2 regions of the Paenibacillus sp. LBL genome follow, and region 2 is predicted to be linked to the other one. Evidence: predicted binding sites of a transcription regulator. Region 2 holds the regulator's gene; the other holds the start of a gene.
The links. The regulator LexA, encoded in region 2, represses DNA repair genes until DNA is damaged. The targets are predictions, from matches to a motif close to CGAACATATGTTCG.
Positions count from the first base shown of each region.

Region 1 (3,611 bases), on a different contig from region 2:
CAGCGGTGGTTTGCAACGGCCAGGACGGCCAACAAACCCGAGAACATGCAGGGTTTCCACGAGGATTACATGCTTTTCATTGTTGATGAAGCATCGGGTGTGTCCGATCCCATCATGGAAGCCATCCTTGGTACGTTGTCCGGTGCTGAAAATAAACTGTTGATGTGTGGAAACCCGACTCGAACGAGTGGGTTTTTTTTATGATTCGCACAACCGGGACCGTAGTCGTTTCCGTTCTCATAAAGTGGATATTGGTGGCGGCGGTGCTGCTTATTGTATCGGCAGTTGGAAATGTGTTCGGGTTTGAAATTTCCGAGGAATTAAGCACAAATATTACCGGGTTAGCGATGGCAATCCTCGGCCTCCGGTGATCCTCGGGATCATCTCCAATCCCAAAGAGGGAACAGGATACACCGATAAGGAAGACAAACCGAAAACGAACAAGTTTCTGTAAAAAGCGGGACCCTACCGGCTACGTGCTGGTAGGGTCATTTTGCGTTCATTTGTTTTATTTACCGCTTCGCCTTTACCAAGTCACGATTAATTCATAAGCTATGATGTATTCTAAATTAAAGGAGGAAATACTCGTGAGTGAATTTGTAGGCGGAGTTGGCGCAGGTTCCTGTGCAGGTGGTTACGGTTTTGGTGGTGGAGGTATAGGAGCAATTTTGGTTCTTTTTATCTTGTTAGTGATAATTTCTAGTGCCTTCTGTGGTTGGATATAATAATAATCTATCACGGCTTTTATGCTCGGTTATACTCGCCTTAACATTAACGGTAGAACAGTGGCGTAATCCGATGGCATCGGTAAAAGAAGCCTGCTGGCATAGGCTGGCGGGTTCTTTTATATTTCTTCTCATCCTACGGGTTCCGTTAATACTGGCGTCCGCAACAGCCCCGATTTGAACCAGTTTCTGAATTTAACCCGCCAAAGGCTATTCTTCCGCTTGCCGACCATCCCTTCAAGTTTTCGGTTCACCATCTGATCAAACAATCCTTCTCCCGCACCTTCCACGAAGGGTATGACGCAGAAGTGCTGATTCGGCATACGTATGCCGGCAAGGATCTCTTTACGCTGCAGCAGCGGCATCTTCCGTAGGTCCTGATTTTTATACTGCAGGATATCGAACACCACATATGTTATTGGGGACGTCGCTACCAGATGCTTGATGCGTTGATCCTTACTAGCCTTAAACCGGGTCAAGACTTCTTCAAAGTCCACGCCCTCTGGCCCTGTGCATGCTACCTCACCATCCAGGAGAATGTCATCATCAAACGGAACCAATAATTCGGGGTATTGTTGGGTACATTCCGTCTCATGACGTGTATAAAGCCGGATCCGGCCGGACTGCTGGGAGAACAGGAGCCTATGCTCGTCAATCTTTGGTTCGAATATATAGTGCGAATCTGAAAAAGGAGCTGGTGCGGTTGCGAGTAACATCGGATCAATAAACATAAACAACACCTCTTTACCGAATTATAGTGCTTGGCAATGTGATAGGAGAACAAATGGAAGATTCGACAAAACATTTAACATGATTATACCAAATTAAGGTTCTTTAAAACTATATACTCCAATAATATCCAAATGTTACAATTGAAAACAAAGTTAATGTGAATTAACTTTATAAATATCGGGAGGTGTTAGTATGGTTAAGATGGGAAAAAAATTAGTAATATTCTCTTCGATCATTGCAGCTTTTATGACTGTAGCAGCACCAGTATCTGCAAGTTCTATCTCACAGACAGAATCTGAGATAACGCCTCAATATTGTAACCCATGTAAAGTAAAAGCAGGTTATATGTACCCGAAAAGCCAGTATAGCAGAGACTATTTTACGCCATTACATTACATTACTGTTGATGGAGTGGAGTACTTTTTTTGGTACATAGATGATGACAAATCTACAGCCACACATTGGTATACTGTTTGGAAAGAAGAATAACAAAAAAACGTTGGGGTTTTGAATGCATAACCTTAAGGATTTTTTTGGAGTACACAATAAGGAAGAAAGCGTAAGTGTTTAGAATTACGAGAAGTCTCAAGAGTTCAAACCCTATCGGTTATACTGGTAGGGTTTTTTATTGATATTAGCCAACTTACACGCTGTATATCTGTGAGAGCTATGTATTTCTTTATTCAGAATTTTACAAATTAAAACGAACGGTGTGGTTCGATAGAATACCCTCCCAGTCCCCACCCCAAAGCCTAACATTAACAACTTCAATTTTTGATCGCCAAATCTAATTCTTTACCACACATATTTACTATTCGCCTTCTGTCCAAGAATTAATTTGCCAGTTACGTGCCTTTTCCTCCATTTTACATTGATAAAGGAACTAATGTTCGCCATATAGTACAAACAAATGTTCTCGTAACAAGAGGTGGAATTAATAAGCATTGGTCTGAAGCCAGATGAATCAAAATTAGTGAAGGATTTTATCTTGTTACCTCTCTTGCTCGATGTGATGGAAAAAGATCAAGGTATCCTGTCCGCTGCAGCCTTAAAGATGCCTGTAATAACAAACACCATAATTAAACGACTGCAGAAAGCGGCACTAGCTGACTTGTCACAGGTACGTCAAGACATGCGTCGGCGAGGAATGAAGGTGTACGAGGAGCGAAAGACCCGTCTTGGGCGTGGAAGTTGAATTTTTATGTAGAGGATATCACCAAAAATTGTCCATGCTTTGGGGGCTGGTTGAAGCAGAGATTGAGGAGAGGTCGTACACGTATTTGAGGTTCGATATCTTAGACAAGAGGGGAATATCAATTGACAACGCGCAAAAAGCTGGAGGGTAACAGGCTATGGGAATCAAGTCGGATGATGCTGCCAGAGCATAAGGAAACAATAATCTATAATCTGCCGGCAGCTGGAGGAGGGCAGGAAAGATCGAACGACATTGGATCCACAGGAAATGGAATTAATCGAACAAGCGCTGGCTGAATCTTTTCATGAACACCGTGCCCTTACTGTAAGGCTGTTTGATGAGTATGAAGATACAGAGTTAACAGGTATTGTCGTACTGATCCACACGTTCAGACGGGAAATCAAATTGTCCATCTCTGAAGTAGGTTGGCAATGGATCAAGATCGATGAGAATTGTTTCTGCTCACTGAACCTATTTTCAAAGAGGACGATGTGGCCTTATTAAAGGTCACAAAAAAAGTCACAAAAATTCCGGTCGAATATGAATACTGGCGATTGATTAATTTCGAGTGAGTCAAATTCAACTTTGATTTATACCTAAAATTTCAAAGGTGAACCGAAGCGAATTATAGTCAAATATGGGCGGCATGATGTAAGTAAGGCCTTAAAAACCTTATAATACCGCTATTTAAAAGGCTCCCGAAAGGGAGCCTTTTATTATAAATCACAAAAAAATCACATTCTCTGCAAAAATCAGAAATCAAGAATATCAGCGAAATGGCTTTTGATCTTCTCATCAGCATTTTTTCATCTTTTCAGTCGGAACCTCTGAATGAAAAAGGCATGGATTGATGCAGGACATGGTGGTAAAGATCCGAGGGCAGTCGGTAACTGGGCTGAAGGACAAGGATATTGTTTAGGTATCCTTGGGTAAACAGCGTCTTGCTGCCGAGTATGACG
Region 1 covers NZ_JARXYU010000010.1:190,844-194,454, forward strand. The annotation lists partial or broken gene M2277_RS20690 (DEAD/DEAH box helicase family protein) at 1-247, shown strand, start outside; gene M2277_RS20695 (hypothetical protein) at 201-371, shown strand; gene M2277_RS20700 (hypothetical protein) at 588-725, shown strand; gene M2277_RS20705 (ATP-dependent DNA ligase) at 857-1,456, opposite strand; gene M2277_RS20710 (hypothetical protein) at 1,650-1,946, shown strand; gene M2277_RS31755 (YhjD family protein) at 2,470-2,652, shown strand; gene M2277_RS31760 (YhjD family protein) at 2,642-2,803, shown strand; partial or broken gene M2277_RS31765 (YolD-like family protein) at 2,775-3,156, shown strand.
Region 1: the regulator LexA is predicted to act here: its motif matches at 2,337-2,350, upstream of M2277_RS31755 (YhjD family protein).

Region 2 (3,611 bases):
TACTCGCTTCAATGACTCTAATTAGATGAGGTGAATCGGTTGGAGCTTGAATACGTAACACAAATGTCGAAGATGGATACACAAACCTTGAATGAAATGATGAACCAGTATGGAAATGATATATGGAATTACGCCTATTTTTTGACCAAGCAACATGCTCTTGCTGATGACATTGCCCAAGAGGTTTTTATTAAGGCCTATTATGGAATACATACGTTTCGTGGGCAGTCGACGTTAAAGACATGGCTGCTTACGATTACAAGACATACGGCGTTCCGGCACAAACAGGCTTTTTTCTTGCGGAAAGTGACCTTGCAGGACAAGCCGCGTCTGGATGACCAGAGCCGGTCAGCTGAAGCGGAATATATGGAAAGTCAGTATACGGATGAGATATGGAGGATGATTATGAGTCTGCCAAGAAAGTTCAGGGAGGTGCTGGTTCTAGATCTTTACTACGAAATGCCGATCACTCAGATAGCGGAGCTTCTAAACGTAGCGACTGGTACGGTTAAATCCAGGCTGTATCGGGCGAGAAAAAAAGTGCAGAACATGTTAAAGGAGAATTCTGGTTATGAATGAGGAAAAGCCTGATTGGTACGAGCGAGCGCAACAAGGTCCTTTTCAAAATGAACCATTTACCGCCGAGATGAAAAATAAGGTACAGGTGTCACTGACCCAAGGTAGCCATAGATCAAAGCGTCGTCCATATTTACGTGTTGGTATGACTGGCGTGCTATTGTTTGTCACTCTACTGCTATTGATTCAGTTTCCTTGGGGGGAACGTACGGTACAACAGCATACGGCAGGGGGGGGACCATCCCCATCTGTGACGGAGACGATTCGCGCAGAAGGTACAACGGATGAAGGAACGTTACAGGTAGTTGCCATCGATAAGGAAGAGATAACGGAATTAGGAGCTCCCAGCTGTTTCGGACTCGAAACGGATCTGTCGTTTAAAGGGGATTACAAAGTGAAGTACGCGGCAGAGGGGACCTCGGAGGATGTGGTTGTCCTTGAGGATCTCACCTTCATACAACCAACTTCCGCTGCTCTTCAGATGATTCGATTGCCTTTTCAGGAAGCGGATGTGTTCATACTCGCCCCGCAATATAAGGACTGTCACGGAATACAAATCTATGCATTTGCGGTGGAGCATGGGAGTGGTAAGGCGGTGCAGCTGCAATTTGAGGAGGAGTTTTCTAGAGCCAGCACGTCCTATTACAGACCGGGCACTACACCTACGGTGAAAGATAATAAGCTTGTTCTGAAGTCCACGGAGGGTCCAGGCGGGGAAGGCTCGCCTGAATATAATATGGCTGAGAGAATGTATCAATTAGATCTTAGGCAAAATGCCATGGCGATGGTCTTGCGCAAGGACCGGAAATCTTAAGGATTAAATAACGTAGCACAAGAGGTTACCATCCAACTAAGGGAAGGTAACCTCTTGTTCATTGATATATGAAGTTAGTGTACATCCCTAAAGAGACCGATGACTTTGCCGAGAATGGTTACATGATTCAGGCGCAGGGGCTCGTAAGTAGGATTCTCCGGCTGCAAGCGAACGTGGTCCTTCTCTTTGTAGAAGGTCTTTACGGTTGCTTCGTCTTCCTCTGTCATCGCTACTACAATGTCCCCGTTGTCTGCAGTTTGCTGCTGGCGAACAATGACATAGTCACCGCTATGTATGCCAGCTTCAATCATGCTGTCACCAACAACAGATAACATGAATACCTTATCGTCGCCTACATAATGCTGAGGGAGGGGGAAGTAATCCTCGATGTTCTCCATGGCGGTAATAGGTACGCCTGCAGTGACTTTACCGACAACAGGCACTCTGGCAATGGTGTGGGTAAACAGATTAGCGCTATCGGATTCTTCTTGGCCAAGCAGTTCGATCGCTCTTGGCTTCGTAGGGTCACGGCGGATCAAACCTTTCTTCTCCAATCGGTCTAGATGCCCATGGACCGTTGAACTGGAAGCTAGTCCTACAGCCTCGCCGATTTCCCGGACAGAAGGCGGGTAACCCTTGCTACGAACTTCGTTGCGGATAAACTCTAAGATCGCCAGCTGGCGGCTGGATATTTTCGACATGCCGTATCAACCCCATTTAGTAACGTTTGGGAAAATTATAACATAGAACTTCCGTTCGTACAAACATAAGTTCTAAAAAAAGATAGAACAAATGTTCTTTTGGGTATTGTATCAAACAAATGTTCGTGTTATTATGAATTCATAAGAGAACACTTGTTTGGGAGATGATGATTCCATGTTGAAATACAGTACATACCGTAGTATTTATGAGAACGTTCCTGTGCGAACGGAGAAGTCTTCGGTGACTTGGGTCTATCAATTGAAATCCAGAATGACTTCCATCCCCTTAATTAAACTTCTATTCATTCTGCTGATTGTTGCATCCTTTTGGACGGGGGCCTATTCCGTTTTTGCCGGGGGAATGGAGAAGCCGACAGGTGAGAAGTTGGTCATTGTTCAATCCGGCGATAGTTTATGGCGTATCGCTTCCCTTCATAAACCAGCTGATATGGATACGCGCGTATATATTGATAGTATTAGAAGAACGAACGGTTTGAAGGGTCCTGACATACAGGCAGGAGAGGTGTTATCATTACCGGTGTGGTAAGTAATGAGCAATCCATTCTAACGCGTATTGTGTATTTCTAATTACTAATACTCTATTGTTAATGATGGGGAGAACCCATTCATACTGATCATACATTCATATTTATTCTTAATGAGAGTTTGCAAGGGTGCGGTTTCCTTGACAAGCTCTTTTTCACATGTTTAAGTTATAAATGATATTGGAATTGGAGGAGAAGGCATGGATATTGATACTTTGGTGGAACGCATTAATGTATTAGCAAGAAAACAGAAGAGTGAAGGGTTGACCGAAGAAGAGCAGAAGGAACGGGCTGAGCTTCGGGAAATATACCTTAACAATATTCGTAGTAACTTTAGACAACAGCTTGAATCGATTGAATGGGTAGATGAAAATGAAGAAAAAGGCGGCCCACGATTAAAGCAGTAGTCTATGAAAACTGTCTCATGATCTGATCAGAGGATTAATGGGCAGATAGAAGGATAGAATTATAACATTTGGGATGCCGGTTCATTTGTAGAGAATTGAACACGGTTTCCCAAATTTATATGGTTTAAATCATATTGAAATTGAGTCCAGGGGGAACCATATGTCACGATCATGGGAAAGAAAAGTCAACAAGAATATGTCACAACTCAACAAGCAGCGTAAGAAGCAAGGGCTGTCCTCGTACCAAGGTTCCACCATCTCCGATAAGAGTGATGTGTTTAAAGGACGTAAATACGTTCTGCCGTTAGTGCTCGTTGCGCTTGCCGGGCTGTACGCCCTTCTGGGCACTGCAACGTCTGGGGCAACAGGAGGAAGCAATGATGTGTTGAACTGGGTGGGTGTCAGTTTGTATATTCTATTGGCGCTTATGATTTTCTTGCGTAAGCCTTATTTGAAGATAGAGCGTGCCTCTGTATCCACGATGAAATTCAACCGGGAACGCCGTTTGGCTGTATCTGACATCGAGAAAATCAAAATTGCTTCGGGTTCCGTGGTTATCCAGGGCAAA
Region 2 covers NZ_JARXYU010000004.1:438,941-442,551, forward strand. The annotation lists gene M2277_RS13255 (RNA polymerase sigma factor) at 40-579, shown strand; gene M2277_RS13260 (hypothetical protein) at 572-1,390, shown strand; gene lexA (transcriptional repressor LexA) at 1,465-2,091, opposite strand; gene M2277_RS13270 (LysM peptidoglycan-binding domain-containing protein) at 2,267-2,638, shown strand; gene M2277_RS13275 (DUF896 domain-containing protein) at 2,837-3,043, shown strand; gene M2277_RS13280 (hypothetical protein) at 3,204-3,611, shown strand, end outside.